Regions from separate parts of the Caulobacter sp. P1_D6 genome, predicted to be linked through region 1. Evidence: riboswitches for the same ligand, from Rfam matches in the RefSeq annotation. Region 1 holds a riboswitch; the other holds the start of a gene.
The links. Region 1 has a riboswitch for glycine ahead of AC1DYP_RS15085 (TonB-dependent receptor). Riboswitches for the same ligand answer to the same signal wherever they lie in the genome.
Positions count from the first base shown of each region.

Region 2: another riboswitch for glycine. It lies ahead of gcvT (glycine cleavage system aminomethyltransferase GcvT); the one in region 1 lies ahead of AC1DYP_RS15085 (TonB-dependent receptor).

Region 1 is NZ_JBFUAW010000024.1:129,964-141,891, forward strand. Features, by position in the region: gene AC1DYP_RS15075 (sensor histidine kinase) at 131-1,201, shown strand; gene AC1DYP_RS15080 (dipeptidase) at 1,198-2,430, opposite strand; gene AC1DYP_RS15085 (TonB-dependent receptor) at 2,487-4,901, opposite strand; glycine riboswitch at 5,294-5,383, opposite strand; gene AC1DYP_RS15090 (YoaK family protein) at 5,634-6,284, shown strand; gene purN (phosphoribosylglycinamide formyltransferase) at 6,281-6,862, opposite strand; partial or broken gene AC1DYP_RS15100 (hypothetical protein) at 6,865-7,018, opposite strand; gene purM (phosphoribosylformylglycinamidine cyclo-ligase) at 6,994-8,019, opposite strand; gene rnd (ribonuclease D) at 8,132-9,301, shown strand; gene AC1DYP_RS15115 (response regulator) at 9,383-11,071, shown strand; gene AC1DYP_RS15120 (ATP-binding protein) at 11,068-11,928, opposite strand, start outside.
Region 2 is NZ_JBFUAW010000012.1:50,199-62,126, forward strand. Features, by position in the region: gene AC1DYP_RS08980 (arginine--tRNA ligase) at 1-817, opposite strand, end outside; gene AC1DYP_RS08985 (Tat pathway signal sequence domain protein) at 814-1,524, opposite strand; gene ispH (4-hydroxy-3-methylbut-2-enyl diphosphate reductase) at 1,707-2,678, shown strand; glycine riboswitch at 2,738-2,829, shown strand; gene gcvT (glycine cleavage system aminomethyltransferase GcvT) at 2,982-4,109, shown strand; gene gcvH (glycine cleavage system protein GcvH) at 4,124-4,489, shown strand; gene AC1DYP_RS09005 (hypothetical protein) at 4,493-5,011, shown strand; gene gcvPA (aminomethyl-transferring glycine dehydrogenase subunit GcvPA) at 5,012-6,358, shown strand; gene gcvPB (aminomethyl-transferring glycine dehydrogenase subunit GcvPB) at 6,355-7,947, shown strand; gene AC1DYP_RS09020 (hypothetical protein) at 8,081-8,524, shown strand; gene AC1DYP_RS09025 (hypothetical protein) at 8,521-8,964, shown strand; gene AC1DYP_RS09030 (F0F1 ATP synthase subunit B) at 9,196-9,705, opposite strand; gene AC1DYP_RS09035 (F0F1 ATP synthase subunit B family protein) at 9,718-10,251, opposite strand; gene AC1DYP_RS09040 (F0F1 ATP synthase subunit C) at 10,281-10,505, opposite strand; gene AC1DYP_RS09045 (F0F1 ATP synthase subunit A) at 10,555-11,325, opposite strand; gene AC1DYP_RS09050 (AtpZ/AtpI family protein) at 11,351-11,719, opposite strand.

The DNA of each region.
Region 1 (11,928 bases):
AAGCGGCGCGGCCCTAGGTCGCGCCGCTTTTCTTATACCTGCTCTTATACCTGCGGCAGCCGTCAGGCTATAAGGCCGACCTCGATATGTCAGTCCGCCCCCGGATCTGCGGCGGTAGGAGTATGGTGCGGTGACGGACAACAACGAGCCGATAGATAACCTGCTTGGCACGCCCGATCTGGCCGGAGTGTTGGAGAGCGACCAGTTCCGGCAGTTCCTGGACCAGGTTCCGATCGCCATCGCGGTATCGGACCTGCACCCCGAGGAGCGCATTGTCTACGCCAATGTCGAGTTCGAGCGCCTGAGCGGCCACGCCGCTGCCGACCTTGAAGGGGCGTCCTGGGCGGCGTTGTCGGGGCAGGCGGTCGAAGGCGGAGGCGCGCTCAATAGCGCGATCATCGGGGACAAGGACTATATCGGCGCCTTCACCTTCGCCCACGACGACGGCCAACAGGCGGTGGACGCCTGGTCGAACATCATCCAGGACAGCGCGGGGCAGCCGGTGTTCCGCATGCTGGCGCTTGTCGGCGCGGCGCAGCGTGACCCCGGTGTCAGCGAATTCGAGCAACGCATACTCGACAAGGACCTGCTGCTGCGCGAGCTGCAGCACCGGGTGGCCAACAATCTGCAAATGATCACGGCGCTGATCCGCATCGAGGCGCGCAACGTGCCCGAGAACACCACCGACGAGCGGTTCAGTCGGCTCGCCGGGCGGGTCGAGGCCTTGGGGCTGCTCTACCGTTCACTGTCGGACGAAGGTCAGGCCGAAACCGTCGACCTAGGCGTCTATCTGAGCCAGATCGCCTCGGCGGTGATGCTCGCCCACGCGCAGGAGGGGATCCATCTCAACCTCCAGGTCGATACCTGGCTGGTGTCGATCAATGTCGCCATGCCCGCCGGCCTGGTGGTCAATGAACTGCTGACCAACGCCCTCAAGCACGCCTTCAAAGGGCGCGAAGGCGGCACGATCCAGCTTCACAGCCTGGTCGACGAGACGGGCTGCCGGGTGATCGTCGCCGATGACGGCGTTGGCCTGGCGCCGGGCCATACTTGGCCAAGGCCTGGAAAGCTCAGCAACATGATCGTTCAGTCCTTGCGCCAGAACGCTCATGCCCGGGTCGAGGTCGAGTCTCAGCCCGGCGAAGGCATGCGGGTTACGGTGTTCTTCACCCGCGCCGACGCGGCCCCGCCGGAAAGCTAGGCCGGCGCCTTCGCCGCCTCGGCCGCGCGCAGCAGGCGCAGGACGTTGCCGCTCCAGATCTTCTCCAGGTCGGCCCGGGTGTAGCCTTCGGCCAGCAGGGCCTGGGAGATCTTCCAGTAGTCCGAGGCGTCGTTCAGGCCGGTGACCCCGCCGCCGCCGTCGAAGTCGATGCCGATGCCGACGTGGTCGACCCCGGCCACCTTCAGGGCGTGGTTGAGGTGGTTCATGAAGTCCTGGAAGGTCGCCTTGGTCACCGGCCACTTGGCGTCGATGGCGTTGCGCTCGGCCATGAAGGCGGCGCGCTGCTCCTCGGTCATCTTGTTGCGGGCCCCGACCTTGGCCATCAGGGCGGCCATGGCGGCCTCGCGGTCGGGATTCTTGGGCGTGTCGATCAGATAGCTGGAATAGGCGTCGACCTGGATCACCCCGCCGCTGTCGGCCAGGGCCTTGATGCGGGCGTCGTCGACGTTGCGCGGATGGTCGAACACCGCCTTGCAGCCCGAATGCGTCAGGATCACCGGGGTCTTGGACAGGGCGATCAGCTGGTCCAGCACCGCGTCGGACGAGTGCGAGCCGTCCAGCACCACGCCCAGCCGGTTGGCTTCGGCCACGAACTGTTTGCCCAGCGGCGACAGGCCGTTCCACTCGGGCTTGTCGGTGGCGCTGTCGGCCATGTCGTTGTTCTTGAAGTGCGCCAGGCCCGAGATGCGGACACCCAGGCCGTAGAAGCTGGACAGCAGGGTGACGTCGCCGTCCATCGGATAGCTGTTCTCGACGCTCATGAAGACCACGCGCTTGCCCTGGGCGGCGATTTTCGCGGCGTCGTCGGCCTTCAGCGCCAGGCCGAACTTGTCGCCGTGCTTGGCGACCATCTCGCGGATCTCGACGCCGCGGATCAGGGCCCCGTCGCGGGCGGCGCGGGTGGCCTCGGGCGTGCGCGGGCCCTGGGGCGTGTAGATGGCGAAGAAGCCGCCATCCAGCCCGCCCTCGACCATGCGCGGATAGTCGATCTGCGAACCGTCCTTGGCCGCGTCGTGGCGGTCCAGGATGTCCCAGCCCGGCCGGCCGAAATTGGCCGGGGTGTCCAGGTGGGTGTCGAGGGTCAGCAGGCCCTCGTGGATCTTGCGGACCGAGGCGGCGGTCTCGGCGGCCCAAGCCGGCGAGGAAAGCGAGGAAGAGGCGAGGAGGGCCAGGGCCGAGACGGCGGCCAACAGCGGAAGACGGGTCATGCGGGCACTCGAAAACTGTCCGGCCGGCCTCGCGAGAGACCGGCCGGATCGTGGACCTAGAAGTCGGCGGAGAGGGTGAACTGGATCGTCCGGTGCGAGCCGGGCCGGAAGGTGGCCGCGGTGTTCACCGTGGTGCCGATCGTGCCCAGGTAGTCCTTGTCGAAGATGTTATCGACATTGACCCGGGTCTTGATCTGCTTGAACGGGCCGGCTCCGAAGCCGTCGCCGAGATCCAGGTAGGCGTTGAAGATCGTGTACTCGCCCACCTCCTCGGAATTGTCGAAGTTGGTGTAGCGGTCGGTGATCCGGCGGCCCGAGAAGTTGAACACGAAGCCGTCGAAGGGCTCGACCGTCACCCCGGCCTGCATCACCCAGGTGGGGAAGTCGGGCACGATCTTGCCGTCCAGATACAGGGTGCGCGTTCCTGTCGCCGGCTGAACGGTGGCGAAGTAGTTGGGGATGTCGTCCTGGAACTTGGACTTGTTGTACGACAGGTTGGTGTTGAAATAGACCTTGCCGCCCAGCAGGTCCGGCTTCCACTGGCCGCTGAACTCGGCCCCGTAGGCCTTCACCGCGCCGACGTTCTGGAAGAAGGTCTCGGTCTGGCCGCCGCTGCCGGGCACCTCGGCCGCGAAGGACTGCAGGCGGTTCTCGAACTTGGTGCTGTAGACCACGAACGAGGCGTTGAACGTCGCGCGGTTGGCGCGATAGCCCAGTTCCAGGTTCTTGGCGGTTTCGGGATCGGGGCCGGCCACCAGCGGGCTGGCGGCCGAGAACACGTCGTCGGCGCCGCGGGGCAGGGCCATGTTCTCCGAATAGGACGAGAACACCTGGTCGCGGCCGTTGACGTTGTAGACCAGGCCGACCTGCGGCAGGAAGCCGTCCTTCCAGTTGTCCTTCAAGGTCGGCTGGCGCTTGTTGATGTAGTCGGCCGGATTGCGGTAGCCGCTGATCTCGTAGTCGATATCGGTGCCCTTGAAGCCCAGCTCGATCTTCAGCCGGTCGTCGATCAGGCTCAGGGTGTCCTTGACGAAGTACTGGGTGGTCTGGCGGGTCGAGGTGTAGTTGCGCTGCAGGTGCACCGGCTCGTTCAGCAGCGGCGCGCCGTCCGGATTGCCGTTCTGCACGTTGTAGCGCGCCTGGGTGCGGTGATAGTCGTCGTCCTCGAGCCACAGGCCGACTTCCAGCGTGTTGAAGCCCACTTCCCAGGCCAGTTTGCCGGTCACGCCCTTGCGCGTGCCGTCCACGCCTGACAGCCCGTACTGGATGCCCTTGGGCGCGGTCAGGCCCGGCACGATCAGGCGCTCGTTGTTGTAGCTGGTCAGCGAGGTGGCGTAGGCCTCGGGCGAGACGCCATAGCCGCCCTTGTCCTCGTAATAGCCGGTGGCGACCACGCTCAGCGTCTCGGTGATCGGGGTGTCGATCGTCAGGCCGTAGAGGTGGTCCTTCCGCTTGTTGACCGCGAACTTGTAGTACTGGGCGTAGTTGGCGTTGGAATAGGTCGGGCCCTCCACGCCGTTGATCAGGGTGCGCGGCAGGTTCGAGGACGACGCCGCGGTGCCCGGCGCGCCCGACGGCGGCACATAGCCGATATAGGCGAAGTCGCGGCCCGATCGCCCGAACACGTCGCCGGCCCGGCCGCCGTACTGCAGCTTGGTGATCGAGGGGCTGTCATAGTCGAAATAGTCGTTGTGGACGGTCTGGAAGGTGATGTCGCCGCCGGTCGGCAGCTCGTAGCGCAGCTTTCCCTCATAGTGCTTGCGGTCGATCGTGCCCGGGCCGCGCCACAGGTCGCCCTTGATCCATGAACCGCTGACATAGGCCGAAACCGGACCGATCTTGCCGGTCTCCAGGCGCAGGAAGCCCCGCTTGAGGGCGTCGCTGCCCAGGGTGCCGCTGGCCGCGCCGCCGAATTCGTCGGACGGCTTCTGGGTGAAGTAATCGACGATGGGGCCCAGCGACGCATAGCTGGGCAGCGAGACGTCGCCGGCCCCCGACGAGGCGGTCACGCGCAGCAGGTTCTCGTTGTCGACATAGCGGTAGATCGGGCTGCCGCCGAACTGGTCGCTGCGGCCCATCGGGATGTTGTCCAGCAGGAAGCCGATCTGCTGGAAGTTGAAGGCTCGCACCGAGACCGAATTGCCGAACTCGTACATGCCCAGGGCGTCGTTGGCCTGGACGTTGAAGCCGGGAAGGCTCTCCAGCATCTTCAGGCCGGTCACGCCGGCCGGGGCCGACAACAGGGCCTCGCGGGTGATCGAGACCGTGGCGGTGGCGTGGTCGGTGCCGATGGCGACGCTGGCCTCCGACACCCGGGCCCCGGTGACCACCAGTTCGTCGACGGTCGAGCTCTTGTCTGCCTCCTGGGCCAGGGCGGGCGTCGCGCCTCCGAGCACCGAGGCGGCCAGCAGCAAGGCCCGGAAATGGCGCGAGGCCGGTGAAAGACGCGTGTTCGTCATGATTATCCCCAATCTTTTGACTGAGGCCAAGCTCGATGGTCTGCCTATCGCAGTAAACTTAGAAAGGCTGCCCGAGTTGTGAATATAAATGCGCGGTCAAAATTGGCACATTCATGTATAAATTATGACCATCGATCATCTACTAGATTGTAGGCGCAAATAGTTGTGGCGCGATAGTCACGGAAACTATCACGCAAAACGTCTATACGTTCGAAATGGCGATATCCGATTTGAGGATCAGGTCATGAAGGTCCACGCGAGGGTCGTGGCGAACCGACGTGGCTCGCCTTCCGCACCCCCGCTGTCCTTGGCGCCTGAGAGATTCAGCGCCCCGTCCGATCGACGAGGGCGCCTTGCTCCTTCGGCGAGGGCGCACGCAGACGCGCCCTGCTTTCCAGCGTTTCGAGGCCGTCGCGGTCCTTCTGCTTGAGCGTTTCCGGGGCGGTTTCGCCTTCAGCGCCGGGCCGGGGCCCGATCTCTCCCGCGAGAGCACCGTCAGTCAGATCCGCAACAGACCGTGCGTCAATTTAGGGCGGCGTCGATTTGACGGCTTGTCGCGAGGCGCCGCCCAGGGACGCAGCCACAGCCGCTTTTCCCGGCGTCGCAACGCACCGAAGTTCGCCCTGGTGCAAGTCGAGGGCGTTTCGGTTCGCCGAGACCCCACGAGAAGGTTGGTCGCTGATTTTCCATGACAGGCCGCGTGGGGATCGGCGACGATCGGACGAAGGCCATCGAGGGGCGCCCATGAAGGACTATCGCCGACGCGAGGTGGTGCTGGCCGCCGGATTGTCGGCGATCGCCGGCTATGTCGACGCCATCGGCTTTCTCCAGCTCGGCGGCTTCTTCGTCTCGTTCATGAGCGGCAACTCCACCCGGCTGGGGGTCGGTCTGGCGATGGGGCATTGGACGACGGCGCGGACCGCCCTGGCGCTGATCGGCCTGTTCGTCGTCGGCGTCGTCCTGGGCGCGCTGGTCGCCCGACGGGTCGGCGAGGACAGGCGGTCAGCCATCCTGGCCCTGGAGGCGGCGCTGCTGACCGCGAGCGCCGGTCTCTTCGCGACGGGTTTCGACGTGGCCGGGGCGGCGGCCATGGTCCTGGCCATGGGCGCGGAGAACGCGGTGTTCCAGCGCAACGGCGACGTGGGGGTTGGCCTGACCTACATGACCGGGGCCCTGGTCAAGGCCGGGCAGCGCATCGCCGCGGCGTTGAGCGGCGGCGATCGTTGGGCCTGGGGGCCCTATGCCCTGCTGTGGGCGGGCCTCAGCCTCGGCGGCGCGCTGGGCGCGGCGGCCTATCTCAGGATGGGGACCTCGGCCCTATGGGCGCCGGCGGGCCTGCTGGCGGTCCTGGCGGCGAGCAGCGCTTGGGCCGAGCGGCGGGCTGGCGCCGCCTAGAGCCCGCGCACGAACTCCGCCAACGTCGCCGGATACAGCTTGTGCTCCTGCTCCAGCACGCGGTCGCTCAGCATGTGCTCGGTGTCGCCGGGCAGGATCGGCACGCGGGCCTGGCCCAGGACCGGGCCTTCGTCGACGCCGGCGGTGACCAGGTGGACGGTGCAGCCGGCCTCGACCTCGCCGGCGCTCAGGGCTCGGCCGTGGGTGTCCAGTCCCGGATAGGCGGGCAGCAGGGACGGATGGATGTTCAGCATCCGACCTTCCCAGGCCTCGACCAGGAACGGCGTCAGGATGCGCATGTATCCGGCCAGGGCCACGACCTGGATCCCGCGCTCGCGCAGGGCGGCGTCGATGGCCCGTTCATGGGCCTCGCGGTCCTTGCCGAAGGGCTTCTGGTCGACGGCCAGGGCCTCGATCCCGGCGGCCGCGGCGGTGACCAGGCCGCCGGCCTCGGGCTTGTTCGACAGCACCAGGGCGATCTCGAACGGGCAGGCGGGATCCTGGGCGGCCCGGACCAGGGCCTCCATGTTGGAGCCCCGGCCGGAGATCAGGACGGCGACCTTGGTGCGTTGGGTCATGATCAACTCTTCATGCGCTCTGCGTCCTTCGAGGCCCGCTGCGCGGGCGCCTCAGGATGAGGAATTCAGAAGCAACCCAGGTTCCTCATCCTGAGGTGTGAGGCGAAGCCGAGCCTCGAAGGACGCGGGGCCTAGGCCGCGACCAACTGCCCGCAGATGAAGGCGTCCTCGTCGGCGTTCAGCAGGGCGGCCAGCACCGGCTCGGCGTCCGATGCCGCGACCACCAGGATGAAGCCGACGCCGCAGTTGAACGTGCGGCGCAGCTCGTGGTCGGTGATGCCGCCTTCGCGCTGCAGCCAGTCGAAGACCGGGGGCAGGGGCCAGGCGTTCCAGTCGAACTCGGGGACCAGGCCCTGCGCGATGCAGCGCGGCGGGTTCTCGATCAGGCCGCCGCCGGTGATGTGGGCGCCGCCCTTGACCCGGCCCGACTGCAGCAGGGGCAGGATCGACTTCACATAGATGCGGGTCGGGGCCATCAGGGCCTCGGCCAGGGTCTTGCCCTCCTCGAACGGGCAGGGGGCGTCCCAGGCCAGGCCCGAGCGCTCGACCACGCGGCGCACCAGCGAATAGCCGTTGGAGTGCGGGCCCGACGAGCCGATGCCGATGATCACGTCGCCGGCCCGTTGCTTGTCCAGCTTGGGCAGCACGCCGTCGCGCTCGACCGCGCCGACCGAGAAGCCGGCCAGGTCGTATTCGCCGTCGCTGTACATGCCCGGCATTTCGGCCGTCTCGCCGCCCACCAGGGCCGCGCCGGCCAGCTTGCAGCCGTCGGCGATGCCGGCGACCACGCTCTTGGCGACCTCGAGGTCCAGCTTGCCGGTGGCGAAGTAGTCGAGGAACAGCAGCGGCTCGGCGCCTTGGGCCAGCAGGTCGTTGACGCACATGGCCACCAGGTCGATGCCGACCGTGGCGTGCATCTTGGCGTCGATGGCGATGCGCAGCTTGGTGCCGACGCCGTCGGTGGTGGAGACCAGCAGCGGGTCGTCGTAACCGGCCGCCTTCAGGTCGAACAGGGCGCCGAAGCCCCCCAGACCGCCGTCCGCGCCGGGGCGCCGGGTGGCCTTGGCCAGGGGCTTGATCGCCTCGACCAGGGCGTTGCCCGCATCGATATCGACGCCGGCCTGGGCGTAGGTAAGGCCGTTCTGGGGGTCGCTCATGCGTTCGCTCTGGCTCGAAGACGGCCCAACGGGCCGTTTTTGAAAGGAAACTTGCCGCACACCTCAAGCTTGTGCTTGCAGACTCGGGGGTGCGCGAGGCTATTAGCAGCCGATGACGACGATCACCACTACCGCTGAGCTGGCGGCGTTCTGTAATGAGTTGAAGGGACAGCCCTTCATCGCCGTGGACACCGAGTTCATGCGCGAAACCACCTACTGGCCCAAGCTGTGCTTGATCCAGGTGGCCTCGCCGGACACCGAAGCCTGTATCGACCCGCTGGCCGATGGCATCGACCTTGAGCCGCTGCTCGAGGTCCTGCGCGATCCCTCGATCCTGAAGGTGTTCCACGCCGCTCGCCAGGACGTCGAGATTTTCAACAATCTCAACGCCATGCCGACGCCCTTGTTCGACACCCAGGTGGCCGGCATGGCCGCCGGGTTCGGCGAGCAGATCGCCTACGACGCCCTGGTCCGCCAGATGCTGAAGATCGAACTGGACAAGTCCAGCCGCTTCACCGACTGGGCCCGTCGCCCGCTGAGCGACGCCCAACTGACCTACGCCGTCGCCGACGTCACCCACCTGGCGACCCTGTTCCCCATCCTGCGCGACCGCCTCGAAAAGGCCGGACGCCTGGCCTGGGTGGAAGAGGAGATGAAGGCGCTCAACGATCCGGCCGCCTACGACGTCGATCCGGAGAAGGCCTGGCGCCGCCTGCGTCCGCGCAAGACCGCCGCCAAGTACCTGGCGGTGTTCAAGGCCGTGGCCGCCTGGCGCGAGCGCACCGCCCAGACCCGCGACCAGCCGCGCGGCCGCATCCTGAAGGATGAGGCCATCGACGAGCTGGCCACCCAGGCCCCGACCTCGCTGGACGGGCTCAACACCCTGCGCAGCGTGCCCAAGGGCTTTGGCGGCTCCAAGTTCGGTCCCGACCTGCTGGCCGCGATCAAGGCCGCCCTGGCCGATCCCGAGGGCTACGCCCCGGTGCTCGAAAAGTCCGGCCCGCCGCCGCCCGCCTCGGCCGGCGCGGTCGTCGAACTGCTGAAGGTGCTGCTCAAGGCCCGCGCCGAGGAGGCCGGCGTGGCCTCCAAGCTGATCGCCACCGTCTCGGACCTGGAAAAGATCGCCGCCGACGACGAGGCCAACACGCCCGCCCTGCAAGGCTGGCGGCTGGAGGCGTTCGGTTCGGACGCCCTGAAGATCAAGCGCGGCGAACTGGCTCTAGTGCTGGACGGGACCCGTGTTCGTGTGGTGGAAGTGCGCCGCGCGCCCAAGCCGGACTAAGGGCGCGGGAGGATCGCGGTCCTCCAGCGTCCGGCGTCAGCTCGGTCGGGGGACTTTGGTGTGCGTGTGACATGGGACAGCTTGGCCGAAGCCTATAGGCCCGCGGCGGTTTCCCATCAGCGCCAGATTCCGCTGCGCGTTTTCATCATCGTCGTGCTCTGCGCGATGCTGGGGTGGCGGTCCACCTTCGCCTTCCTGATCCCCTGGGGCGTCGCCAGCTTGGTGGCCCAGCTCGTCGAATACGCCGCGCTCAGGGACTTCCTGAAACGGCCCGCGCCCGGTCGCGCCGTGGCGTACGCCATCGCCGCCGATGTCCTCCTGGCCGTCGTATTCGGTTGGGTGGTCGTACCGATGTGGGCGATCGGAACGCCCATTGCGTCCGCCGCCGCCGTGGTGCTGGCCACCGGTTCGGTGCTGACCGCCCTGATGGGCGCCGAGGGCTGCGTGGCGGCCTTCGTGGCGGCGGTGACGCCGCACATGGCCTACATGTTCGTCCTGCCGTTCGTCAGCGACACGGCGCAGGACCGGATGGCGCCGTACTATGTCGTCGGCGTGGGGCTGTTCACCCTGGTGCTGGGCCTGGTGTTCGCCTGGTCGCACCGCACCTTCGCGGCCGAACGCGCCGCGCGTAGGATCGCCGAGGCCCAGACGGCGGCCAAGTCGGCCTTTATCGCCATGGTCAGCCACGAACTGCGCACGCCGCTGGGCGCGATCCTCAGCGGGGCCGCTGATCTGGCGCGAGACAGCGCCGACGCCCGGACCCAGGACAAGGGCGCCCTGATCGCCGACGCCGGAGCCATGATGCGAAGCCTGCTCAACGACCTGCTCGACCATTCCAAGATCGAGGCCGGCCGCATGAGCGTCGAGGTCCTGGATTTCGATCCCAAGGCCCTGGTCAGCGACACCGTGCGGTTCTGGCGGGCGGGCGCCAAGGCCAAGGGCCTGTCGCTGAAGATGACGGGCGGCCGTGATCTGCCGGCCTGGCTGCGCGGCGATCCCGTCCGCATCCGCCAGATCCTCAACAACCTGCTGTCCAACGCCATCAAGTTCACCGCCGAGGGCCGGGTCGAGATCGCCGTCGAGGCCCGTCGCCAGGGCGAAGCCTGGCTGCTGAGCGTGGCGGTCAGCGACACGGGGCCGGGTCTTACCGCCGAGCAGCTGTCGCGCTTGTTCACCGCCTATGACCAGCTGGGCGCCGACACCGCGCGGACCTTTGGCGGCACGGGGCTGGGCCTGTCGATCAGTCGTGACCTGGCCCAGCTGATGGGCGGCGACCTGGTCGCCCAGGCTCCGGCCGGCGGCGGCGCGCGCTTCGTTCTGAGCCTGCCGGCCCCGGAAGGCGTCGCGCCGACCGAGCCCACGCCCCGGGCGAGCGTACCGCAGGTGTTCGCCGGCGCCCCGACGGCCCTGGTGGTCGACGACCACGAGGTCAATCGCCGGGTTCTCGACCAGATCCTGCGCGCGCTCGGGCTGCGGGTCGAAACCGCCGCCGATGGCGAGGCGGCCCTGACGATCGCCAGCGCGCGGCGGTTCGACGTGATCCTGATGGACGTCAACATGCCGGGTCTGGACGGGCTGGACGCCACGCGCCGTCTGCGCGCCCAGGGACCGAACACGGTCACGCCGGTGATCGCGGTCACCGGCGGCGTTTCGCCGGCCGAGCGTGAGGCGTGCGTGGCGGCGGGCATGACCGATTGCGTCGAGAAGCCGTTCGAGGTCGTCGGACTGCACGCGGCGCTGGCCCGAGCCCTGGAGGGGCAGGCGGTCTAGACCGCCTGGGCGGTCCCGCGTTCCATCGCCGCGGCGATCGCCTCGATCAGCTTGCCGGCGTCGACAGGCTTGGCGACCACGCCGTCCATGCCAGCCAGGGCGTATTCGGCCACCTGGTGGCTCATGACATTGGCCGACAGGGCCAGGATCGGGGTCGGCGAGAGGCGGTGTTCGGTCTCGCGCTCGCGGATCGCCCGGGTGGCCTCGATGCCGTTCATCACCGGCATCTGCACGTCCATCAGGATCAGGTCGAAGTCGTCGGCGTGGAAGGCGTCCACCGCCTCGCGGCCGTTGGCCACGGTGTGCAGGTCGACGCCGGCCGGCTCGAGCAGGGCGCGCAGGATGAACTGGTTGGTGGCGTTGTCCTCGGCCGCCAGGATGCGCAGGGACCGGATGTCGCCCTCGCCGGGCGCGGGGTCCAGGTAGTCGGCGGCGTCGGCCCGCGCGAACGGCAGGCGGAAGACGAAGGTCGAGCCCTTGCCCGGGGCGCTGTCCATCCGCAGGGTCCCGCCCATCCGCTCGACAAGCTCGCGCGAGATCGCCAGGCCCAGGCCCGTGCCGCCGAACCTGCGGGTGGTCGAGCTGTCGGCCTGGACGAACTTCTCGAACAGGCTGGCGATGTGTTCGGGGGCGATGCCGATGCCGGTGTCGGTCAGGGTGAAGGTCAGTCCCTCGGGCGTCGCCTCCACGCTCAGCCGGATCCGGCCGTCGGGGGTGAACTTCACGGCGTTGGACGCCAGGTTCGACAGCACCTGGCGCAGGCGCACGCTGTCGCCGCACCACGCCCCATGGGCGTCGGGCGCGATCTCGGTGACGAACTGGACGTCCTTCTGGTGGGCCAGCAGGGCGAAGGGCCG
Region 2 (11,928 bases), on a different contig from region 1:
GGGCATGGAACTCGCGCTCAAGGGCCACGCGGCTGATGTTGACGAAGTGACGCCACAGCAGGCGGTAGCCGAAGCGGCCGTTCTGCAGCTCGGCGGTGGCCTTGCGGGCCTTTTCCTTGAACTCCGGATCGTCCTTCTGGCGCTGCGAGGCGGCCGGGTAGAGGCGGTCCAGGTCTTCCAGCGTCACGCGCTGCGCGAACTCGGCCATGACCTTGGCCTCGTCGGCGGCGGAGAAGCCGCGAGGGGCCTCGACCAGGCGCTCGAGCAGGGCGCGGATGAAGGCGTCCTCTTCCATGATGGCGCTGATCAGCAGGCCCATCTGGAAGCCCCAGTCGCCGAAGTGGGCGTCGCCCACCACGTCGTCGCCGCGGAAGCGGTACAGACGCTTAACCGACTCGCCGATGATCGAGGCGCGCAGGTGGCCCACGTGCATCGGCTTGGCGACGTTGGGGCCGGCATAGTCGACCAGCACCCGGCGCGGGGCGGCCAGGGGCTCGGCTCCGGCGCGCGGATCGGCGGCGATCTCGTTGGCGCGGGTCGACAGGGCGTCGCTGGAGACGCGCATGTTGATGAAGCCGACGCCGGCGATCTCGACGGAGGCCAGGCGCGGGTCGGTCTTCAGGATGTCGACGACCTGCACGGCGATCTCGCGCGGATTGCGCTTGGCGCTCTTGGCGGCCGCCAGGGCCCCGTTGCATTGGAAGTCGGCCAGGTCGGGCCGGTCGGACGCGGTGACGCGACCGAAGTCGGGGGACAGTCCGGCGGCCTGGAAGGCGGCCGCGGCCGCCTCGCTCAGGGACCGCTTCAAATCACTCATGGCTTGGGCGTGTTTCCGGGTTGGGCCGTCTGGGCCTGCTGGGTCTGGCCGGCGTTGACGCGGAAGCGCTTGCCGTCACGATTGAAGGCGGCCATTTCCGGGGTCACGTCGAAGCCGATCAGGACCTCGAAATTGCCGCCGCTGACCTTCTCGTCGGCGCGCGGGATGGTGATGGTCTGCAGCGTCTGGTTCGCATAGACGCGATCCTGGCCCTGCGGGAAGGTGACCGGCAGGTCGAAATATTCCTTGGCCAGGACGTCCTTGTTGCGCTCGGTGACCGCGACCCAATAGCGATAGGTCTTCTGGGCGCCGGTCGCCTGCGGGCCGCGGCCCAGCGCGAACAGCAACTGGACCTGCATCCTGATCGGGTCGTTGCTCTTGTAGGCGCAGCCCGAGGTCAGGCCCTGGATCTCGCCGGTGTAGGCGGTCTGGGCGGCCGCCTCCTTGCCGTCCTTGAACTCGACATAGCGGCTGGCGTCGTACAGCACCTTCACATAGGGGCACGGGCCGGCGTTGCGCAGTTGAGCCAGGGGAGCCTTGGGCTGGTTCCACTCGTCGTCGCGCTTCTTCTTCTTGGCGGCCTGGTCGCCGTCGTCCTGGCCTTGGCCGCCGGGACGCCCGCCCTGCTGGGCGTGGACGGTCGTCGCCGTGGCGGCGATCGAGAGGGCCATCAGGGCGCTGAGGGCGACAGAAAGATTGCGGCGCATGAAACGTCCGGTTCGAGATTGGAAAGCTTGAGCGGGATTCCCCGCCAGCGTCATGGAGCCTGATAAAGGCATATGCGTGACGTCGCAATGTACAGCAGGTTTCAACAGGATGCGGCGGACTTTTGGACCAGACTCGATTGGCCCGCTGGCGCGGGCCGCCCGGAACCCTTAGGTTCGGGGCCATGAACGCCCATTCGCCCATCTCCAGCCCCGGCCGCCGCGAACTCCGCGTGGTCCTGGCCAGTCCGCGCGGCTTCTGCGCCGGTGTCGATCGGGCGATCCAGATCGTCGAACGGACGATCGAGAAGTTCGGCGCGCCGGTCTATGTCCGCCACGAGATCGTCCACAACCGCCACGTGGTCGACCGCCTCAAGGCCCTGGGCGCGGTGTTCATCGAGGAACTGGATGAGGCGCCGGACGATCGTCCCGTGGTGTTCTCGGCCCATGGCGTGCCAAAGACCGTCCCGGCCGCGGCCAAGGCCCGCGAGATGGTCTATCTGGACGCCACCTGCCCGCTGGTCTCCAAGGTCCACGTCGAGGCCCAGAAGCACTTCGACGCCGGCCGCGAGATCGTGCTGATCGGCCACGCCGGCCACCCCGAGGTCGTCGGCACCATGGGCCAGCTGCCCGAGGGCACGGTCACCCTGATCGAGGACATCGACGACGCCCGCGCCTGGATCCCTCAGAACCCGGCCAACGTCGCCTTCCTCACCCAGACCACCCTGTCAGTCGACGACACCGCCGAGATGGTCGACCTGCTGAAAGCGCGCTTCCCGGGCATCGCCGCCCCGCACAAGGAAGACATCTGCTACGCCACCACCAACCGCCAGGAGGCGGTGAAGCTGCTGGCCGACGCGTCGGAACTGATCCTGGTGGTCGGCTCGAAGAACTCGTCCAACTCGGTGCGGCTGATGGAGGTCGGCAAGCGGGCCGGCGCCCGGGACGCCCGGCTGATCGACGACGCGCGCGGCATCGACTGGTCGTGGTTCGAGGGCGTGTCGCGCGTCGGCGTCACCGCCGGCGCCTCGGCTCCGGAGGACCTGGTCCAGGGCGTGATCGACGCCATGGCCGCCCGCTACGACGTGACCGTCGAGGAGCTGATCGAGGCGCGCGAGACCGTCACGTTCAAGCTGCCCCGTCTGCTGACGGCCTAAACGCCCTCGGACCGTCGCCTTCCCCGTTGACTCCGCCCGCCCCCTCGCCCAAACACGCCTCTACCCTCGCGGGAGACATCGGGATTCTGGTCCCGAGGCCGAAGGCGCAACCGCCCCGGAAACGCTCAGGCAAAAGGACCGCGCGGGTTTAGGAACGCTGGAAAGAGGCAGTGTGAAAGCGCTGCCCGCCGAAGGAGCAAGGCCAAGCTAGCTTGGCCGAAATCTCTCAGGTCAAAGGGACAGCGGGGGCGAGACCACCTGGCGAAAGCCGGGCGGCGTCGCCGACCCCGATTGGAGCCCCCCGTGTCCGAGCAAAGCGTGTCCACTGAAGACCTCAAGAAGACCCCGCTGTACGACGCGCACGTCGCGGCCGGCGCTCGCATGGTGCCGTTCGCGGGTTACCACATGCCGGTGCAGTACAAGGACGGGGTGCTGAAGGAGCACCTGTGGACCCGCGAGCACGCGGGCCTGTTCGACGTCTCGCACATGGGCCAGGCGCGGCTGCGCGGCGACAATCCCGCCAAGAGCTTCGAGAAGCTGGTCTCGGCCGACTACCAGGGCCTCAAGCCCGGCAAGCAGCGCTACGCGGTGCTGCTGAACGCCGAGGGCGGCGTGATCGACGACCTGATGACCGCGCGTCCGGACGACGACGGCCTGTTCATCGTCGTCAACGGCGCCTGCAAGGACAACGACTACAAGATCATCGCCGAAACCCTGAAGGGCGAGGCGACCGTCCAGCGCCTGGAAGACCGCGCCCTGCTGGCCCTGCAGGGCCCCGAGGCCGCAGCCGTCCTGGCCGCCCACGTGCCGGAAGCCGCCGGCATGGTGTTCATGGACACCAAGGCCCTGACCGCCTTCGGGACCGACGCCATCATCTCGCGCTCGGGCTATACCGGCGAGGACGGCTACGAGATCTCGGTGCCGGCCGCCGAGGCCGAGCGCATCTGGAACACCCTGTTGGAAGACGAGCGCGTGAAGGCCATCGGCCTGGGCGCCCGCGACAGCCTGCGCCTGGAGGCCGGCCTGCCGCTCTACGGCCACGACATGGACGAGACCGTCTCGCCGATCGAGGCCGGCATGCCGTTCGCCGTCGGCAAGAGCCGCCGCGAGGCCGGCGACTATCTGGGCGCCGATCGCATCGCCAAGGAACTGGCCGGCGATCTCAAGCGTGTCCGCGTCAATCTGAAGGTGCTGGAAGGCGCCCCGGCCCGGGAGGGCGCGGAGATCGCCGACGAGACCGGCGCCGTGGTCGGCGTGGTCACCAGCGGCGGCTTCGGTCCCAGCTTCGGCGGCGCCATCGCCATCGGCTTCGTCCCCCCCGCCCTGGCGGTGGTCGGTTCGAAGCTGAAGGTCATCGTCCGCGGCAAGCCGCAGGCGGCCGAGGTCGTGACCTCGCCGTTCGTCCCGACCCGCTACGTGCGCAAAATCTAAAAGAGGGCCAGACCATGAAGTTTACCAAGGACCACGAGTGGGTCGAAGTCGCCGGCGACGTCGCGACCGTCGGCATCACCGGCTACGCCGCCGAGCAGCTGGGCGACGTCGTGTTCGTCGAAGTCCCGGAAGTCGGCAAGACCGTGAAACAGGGCGAAGCCCTGGCGGTGGTCGAGAGCGTCAAGGCCGCCTCCGACGTCTACGCCCCGGTGTCGGGCGAAGTGGTCGAGGCCAACGGCCAGCTGTCGGACGCCCCCGAGACCGTCAACGCCGTGCCGGAAGCCGGCGGCTGGTTCGCCAAGATCAAGCTCAGCAATCCCGGCGAGCTGGACGCCCTGATGGACCGCGCGGCCTACGAAGCGTTCCTCGGCACGCTGTAAGCCATGGTCCAGGTCCTTCTCCACAACTCGACCCTGACGCCCGCTCCGGCGGCCTATGGGGCGGCGGTGGAGAAGGCCCTGGCCGCGGCCGGCGCGACGTTCGGCGCGGACGGCGAGGTCGGCCTCGCCGGCGAGACGGTCCTGATAGTCAATGTCGATCCGGACGACGACATCGCCGTGATCGCCCTGGAGCGGTTCGACGACGCGGTCCTGGACCTGGTCTTCGATCTGGCGGAAGCCACCGCCTCGTTCGTGGTCATGAGCAACGGCGCGGTCTGCGGGACGCCAGCGACCGGTCAGCCGCCGCCGGCCTGGTCGATGAGGCTTCAGGCCCACGGAACCGCCGAGCGCGCCGACTTCCGCGACTGGCTGGCCGGCGACATCGAGACCCAACAGGAGACGGAAGCCTACGAGGCCGCCGTCGCCGAAGCCCTCGCCAAGGCCCGCGCCGCCCGTGACGCCAAGCCCGCCCAACCCATCTTCAAACGCCTGACGGACGCCCTTTTCGGAAAGTCGATCTAGATGCGATACCTCCCCCTTACCCCCGAAGATCGCGCCGACATGCTCGGCGTCATCGGCGCGGAGTCGATCGACGAGCTGTTCGTCGACGTTCCGGCCGTCGCCCGCCGCAAGGATCCGGTGGACCTGCCGTTCCACGCCGGCGAGCTGGAAGTCGAGCGCGAGATGCTGGCCCTGTCGCGCCGCAACCGCTCGGCCTCGGAAGGCCCGTTCTTCGTCGGGGCGGGGGCCTATCGCCACCACGTGCCGGCCACGGTGGACCACATCATCCAGCGGTCGGAATTCCTGACCAGCTACACGCCCTACCAGCCCGAGATCGCCCAGGGCACGCTGCAGGTGCTGTTCGAGTTCCAGACCCAGGTCGCGGCCCTGACCGGCATGGAAGTGGCCAACGCCTCGCTCTATGACGGCTCCACCGCCGCCGCCGAGGCGGTGATGATGGCCGCCCGGATCACCCGCCGGAACAAGGCCGTCCTGTCGGGCGGCGTGCACCCGCAATATGTCGGCACGGTCGAGACCCTGGCCCACGCGGCCGGCGTCGCCACCGATCGCCTTGCCCCCGCCGTCGACGCCGAGGACGCGGTGATCGCCGCCATCGACGCCGACACCGCCTGCGTCGTCGTCCAGACCCCCAACGTGTTCGGTACGGCCACCGACGTCAGCAAGATCGCCGCCGCCGCCCAGGCCGCCGGCGCCCTGCTGATCGTGGTCGCCACCGAGGCCGTCTCGTTCGGCCTGCTGAAGTCGCCCGGCGAGATGGGCGCCGACATCGTCGTGGCCGAGGGCCAGTCGATCGGCAACGGCCTGAACTTCGGCGGCCCTTATGTCGGCCTGTTCGCCTGCAAGGAAAAATACGTCCGCCAGGCCCCGGGCCGGCTCTGCGGCGAGACCGTCGACGCCGAGGGCCGTCGCGGCTTCGTCCTGACCCTGTCGACCCGCGAGCAGCACATCCGCCGCGACAAGGCCACGTCGAACATCTGCACCAACAGCGGCCTGTGCGCCCTGGCCTTCAGCATCCACATGAGCCTGCTGGGCGAGAAGGGCCTGCGCCGGCTGGCCCTGGTCAACCACCAGAAGGCCGTGGCCCTGCGCGACGCCCTGGCGGCCGTGCCGGGCGTGCAGGTGCTGACCCCGCGCTTCTTCAACGAGTTCGCGATCAAGGTGCCGGGCAACGCGGCCGAGCTGGTCGAGACCCTGGCCGCCAATGGCATCATCGCCGGCGTCCCCTATTCGCGCCTCGACCCGACCGCCGGCCTGGACGACGTCCTGCTGGTCGCCGTCACCGAGACCACGCCCGACAGCGACATCACCTTCTTCTCCAAGGCCCTGACCAAGGTGCTGGCACAATGAGCATGAATTCCGTCGGACGCCCGACCCGTCCTGAAACCGCCTCTGGCGACGCCAACGACTACGTCCACCCCACCCTGACCGGAGCCCGCGGCCTGCTGCAGGACGAGGCGCTGATCTTCGAACTGAACGCCTGGGACAAGACCGGCGTCGATCTGCCGGACGCTCCGGCCGCCGATGATCTGGGCGACCTGGTCCGCGCCGAGCCCATCGGCCTGCCGGGCCTGTCCGAGCCCGAGGCGGTGCGCCACTACGTGCGTCTCAGCCAGAAGAACCACGCCATCGACCTGGCGCTGTATCCGCTGGGCTCGTGCACGATGAAGCACAACCCGCGCCTGAACGAGAAGATGGCGCGCCTGCCGGGCTTCTCCGACATCCACCCGCTGCAGCCGCAGTCGACGGTGCAGGGCGCGATCGAGCTGATGGACCGCCTGGCCCATTGGCTGAAGACCCTGACCGGCATGCCGGCGGTGGCGCTGAGCCCCAAGGCCGGCGCCCACGGCGAGCTGTGCGGCCTGCTGGCCATTCGTGCTGCCCACGAAGCGAATGGGCAGGGCCACCGCAAGACCGTGCTGGCCCCGACCAGCGCCCACGGCACCAACCCCGCCACGGCGGCCTTCTGCGGCTACACGGTCGTTGAAATCGCCCAGACCGACGACGGCCGGGTCGACCTGGCCGACCTGGAGGCCAAGCTGGGCGACCACGTGGCGGCCATCATGGTCACCAACCCGAACACCTGCGGCCTGTTCGAGCGCGACGTCGTCGAGATCGCCCGCCTGACCCACGCGGCGGGCGCGTACTTCTACTGCGACGGCGCCAACTTCAACGCCATCGTCGGCCGGGTCCGCCCGGGCGACCTGGGCGTCGACGCCATGCACATCAACCTGCACAAGACCTTCTCCACCCCGCACGGCGGCGGCGGTCCGGGCGCGGGTCCGGTGGTGCTGTCGGCGGCCCTGGCTCCGTTCGCCCCCACCCCGTGGGTGGTCAGCGGCGAGCACGGCTTCCAACTGGTCGAGGAGGCCAAGGGCCCCGCCGCCCAGGCCTTCGGCCGGATGAGCGCCTTCCACGGCCAGATGGGCATGTTCGTGCGCGCCTACGCCTACATGCTCAGCCACGGGGCCGACGGCCTGCGCCAGGTGGCCGAGGACGCCGTCCTCAACGCCAACTACATCAAGGCCCGCCTGTCGGACCTGATGAGCCCGGCCTTCCCGAACGGCCCGTGCATGCACGAGGCCCTGTTCGACGACGCCTGGCTGGAAGGCACCGGGGTGACCACGCTCGACTTCGCCAAAGCGATGATCGACGAGGGCTTCCATCCGATGACCATGTACTTCCCGCTGGTGGTGCACGGCGCGATGCTGATCGAGCCGACCGAGACCGAGAGCAAGCAGGAGCTGGACCGCTTCATCACCGCCCTGCGGGCCCTGGCCGGGGCGGCGCTCCAAATCAAGGATGGGGGCGGCGACGTCGACCGCTTCAAGGGCGCCCCCTACCATGCGCCGCTCAAGCGCCTGGACGAGACCTTGGCGGCGCGTAAACCACGTCTGAGGTGGAAACCTGTGGCCGCCGCGCCACTGGCGGCGGAATAGGCGCCACAGTCTGACGAATCGGAACGGGGCGCCTTTACGGAAGGGCGCCCCGTTCTCATATCGGGTTCAGTGAGCCGAGGAGGCCGGTCGTCGCCGGGATCGAACGGACCACGGAACCCGTTTCTTCCTGCCCATGAACCTTGCCCTCGCCATGCCGCCCGTGCGCTTCTCCGCCGCCGATGAACTCGCCCGCGAGCTTCTCGGGCGGATTGCGCGCGTCGTTCTGGTGACGCTGGGCCTGATCCTGATCGTGGCGGGCTTCCTGATCGCGCCCCTGCCGGGCCCGCTGGGCGTGCCGCTGACGGTGGTCGGCCTGATGCTGGTGCTGCGCAACTCGTTCCGGGCCCGCAAGCAGTTCGTCCGCTTCCAGCACGCCCACCCCAAGCTGCTGTTCCCGTTGCGCCGCCTGTTGCGCCGCGAGCCGGAAGTGTTTCCGGTCGCCTGGCAGCAGGTCCTGCGCATGGAGCGCCTGGTCATGCCGCGCCGCTGGCGCGTGGCCAAGCGCTGGCGCAAGTCCCTTCGGCGCCAGGCCTCCGCGCGCCAGACCGCGCGTCAGTCGGCCAAGCAGCGGCCGTGAGTTCGGCGGCTGATACGCTCGCCAGACTGCCTTCGAGGCTCTACCGCCGCCGTCGCCGTCTAGCCCTGGTCCTGCGCGAAACCGCGGGTCGCGTCGCCCGCTGGGCGGCGTTGGCCTTTGGCGTGCTGGTGCTGCTGGCCGGGGTCGTCCTGACGCCGCTGCCGGGGCATGTGGGCCTGCCGCTGCTGGTCATCGGGCTGATGATCGTGCTGCGCAACTCATTCCAGGCCAAGCGGCGGTTCCTGCGCTGGCAGCGACGGCACCCCAAGCTGATCTTCCCGATCCGCCGCCTGATGCGCCGCGAGCCCGAGATCATGCTGGTGGCCTGGCAGCAACTGCTGCGCTCCGAGAAGCTGTTCCTGCGCCGGGCGTCCTGGCGGGTGCTCAAGCGCGGGCGGAAGTATCTGCGGCGGCGCTGGCTGAAGAAGCAGCCGGTTTAGAATCTGCGCTCCCCTGGTCCTCCCCCTGTGGGGGAGGTGTCGGCGAAGCCGACGGAGGGGGGAGTGATCGGCAGGTGGCCAGACCCTCGATCTTCGATCCTAAAGCTCCCCCCACCGATCGCTACGCGATCGCCTCCCCCACAGGGGGAGGGCCTGGAAGGCTGGCCCAAACAAAAAGGGCGCGCCCCGCGAGGAGCGCGCCCTTGATGTCGTGAACCGTACCCGAAACCGCTATTGCAGCTTCGAACCGATCTGGCCGATCGCCGTGTCGACGAGGCCGTCCGAACCGCCCGAGGCGAGACGGGCGACCAGGATCTGCTCGGCGGCCTGAGCGGCGAGGTCGACAGCGGCCGACTTGACGTCGGCGGCGGCCTGGGCCTCGGCCTGGGCGATCTTGCGCTCGGCCATTTCGGCGCGGCGCGTGATCTGCTCTTCCAGCCGGGCCTTGGCTTCCGACGCGATCAGCGCGGCGTCGGCCTTGGCGGCTTCGAGCATGCCGGCGGCCTGACGCTCGGCTTCGTCCCGTTGAGCCTTCACCTCGGCGAGCAGGGCCTGAGCCTCTTCCCGCAGCTGGTGAGCCTCGTCGAGTTCGGCCTTGATCTTGGCCGCGTGGGCGTCGAGCCCCGCGAACAGCGCGCCCGGCAGGACCTTGAGCACGACCAGCAGGCCGATGAACAGGGCCAGGGCGACCAGCACCCACAGCTCGGGATTGGCGAGATCGAAGAGGGTTTCGTGTTCCATCGTCGTCTCTCCTTACGCCAGCGAGGCCTTGAGCTCGGCGGCCGAAGCCGCCTTGCCCGTCAGCTTCTCGACGATGGCGCCGGCCGTCTCCGAGGCCACCGCGCGGACGTGGCCCATGGCCTCGTCGCGGGCGGCCTGGATGCGGGCTTCGGCGGCCGCCAGCTTTTCAGCCAGCACGGCCTCTTCCTTCGCCTGACGCTCGGCGGCTTCGGCCGAAGCCTTGGCCTTGGCGTCCGCCGCGGTCTTCTGGGCCTTGGCGCGAGCCTCGGCCACCTCGGCCGCGGCCGCGCGGGCCTGGACCTCGGCTTCGTCCTTCAGACGACGGGCGTCGGCGATGTCGCCGGCGATCTTGGCCCCGCGCGTCTCGATCGCGCCGCTGACCCGGGGCAGAAGCACCTTGGACAGCACCGCGAAGAGGACGGCGAAGATGAGCAGCAGCCAGACGATCTGACCGCCCCAATGCTCGAACTGCAGCTGCGGAAGGCCGCTGCTTTCGTGCTTGGGAGCTTCAGTCGACTCGACCGTGCCGTGATGTTCCGTCGCCATGGGCGAAGGCGCCTCTCAGCTAGGGATTTTTAGGAGAACAGGATCAGGAAGGCGATGACCAGGGCGAAGATGCCCAGGGCTTCGGTCAGAGCCATGCCCAGGAACAGCATCGGACGCTCTTGAGCGGCGGCCGTCGGGTTGCGCAGGGCGCCTTGGAAGTAGTTGCCGAACATGATGCCGAGGCCGATGCCCGCGCCGACCATGCCGAGCATAGCCAGACCGGCGCCGATGAACTTAGCGGCGGAAGCGTCCATGATTGAGACTCCTTGGAAACGGTGTGTTGGTTGAGAGACTAAAGGTTGATCAGTGGCTGTCGAGGTGCACGACGTCGTTCAGATAGACGCAGGTGAGCACCGCGAACACGAAGGCCTGAAGGAAGGCCACCATGAACTCTAGGGCCGTCAGGGCGACGACGGAGGTCAGCGACAGCAGGCCCACCAGCCAGTAGGCCGGGGCCATGGCCAGCAGGATGGCCACGAAGGTCGCGAAGATCTTCAGCACCACGTGGCCGCCCAGCATGTTGCCGAACAGACGCAGGGCCAGGGTGATCGGGCGGATCAGGAACGAGATGATCTCGATCGGGACCAGCAGGAAATACAGGGGCCACGGCACGCCCGACGGGGCGAACAGCTTGAAGAACTTGATGCCGTTCTTGGCGAAGCCGACGCCGATCACGGTCAGGATCACCAGCATGCCCAGGGTCAGGGTCACGGCCAGCTGCGAGGTGGCGGTGAAGCCCAGGAAGTTGCCGGTCCAGCCGAACAGCATGCCTTGCAGGTTGCAGAACAGCACGAAGGCGAAAAGGGTGAAGACGAACGGCAGGTACTTCTTGCCGTCGTGGCCGATGATCGAGCTGGTCAGGCCGTCGACCAGTCCATAGAGCAACTCGCCGGTGGTCTGCAGGCGGCCGGGAATGACGGCGCCGCGGCCCGCGAAGGCGTAGAACACGATGATCAGGGTCGCGGCCAGCAGCATGGCGGCGATCGAGTTGGTGATCGACAGGTCGATCGCGCCCAGACCCGGCACGGTAACGGAAGGCAGCGCCACGATCTTCTGGATCATGAACTGGTGCATCGGGTCGATCGGCGTGGCCAAGGCCCTAGTCTCTCTTCTGCTTGGGGGCGGTAGACCCGCCTCCCGTGTCTCCGTCAGTCTTTTGGACCGACGCCTGCGCGCTCAATTTTGTCGCCTTGCGGACGACGATGTAGATCGAAGACCCCATGCCGATCAGCAGACCGCCGACCATGCCCCAGGGCCCCGTGCCGGCGTAACGGTCGAGCAGCCAGCCGAAACCGAGCCCCACCAGAACACCCCCGATCAGATCCGCCAGAAGACGATAGCCGTCCTGGGACGATTTCTCGTGCTCGGCGCGCATCGGACTTTCCGCCGCCTTTCGCGCCTCGAAAGCGGCGATCCGAGCGTCGAGGCTTTGCGGAGCCTGGTCGTTCGGTTCGTCGGCCTTGGGCATGGGAGCGGTCAGGTCCGAAAACGCCCGCGGCCGCCCCAATAGAGGCGGTTTTCCGGCCGGCTTGATCGCGGCGGAACCTATAGGGCGCGCTGCGGTGCGTCAAGGTTGGGCGGTATCGTCTCAAGTGGCGGTTTTATAACAGTTTTTGGAGATTTTAGAACCGCGCGCCGGAATCGGCGCACCCTTACGTGATCGCGGGCGGTTTCGAA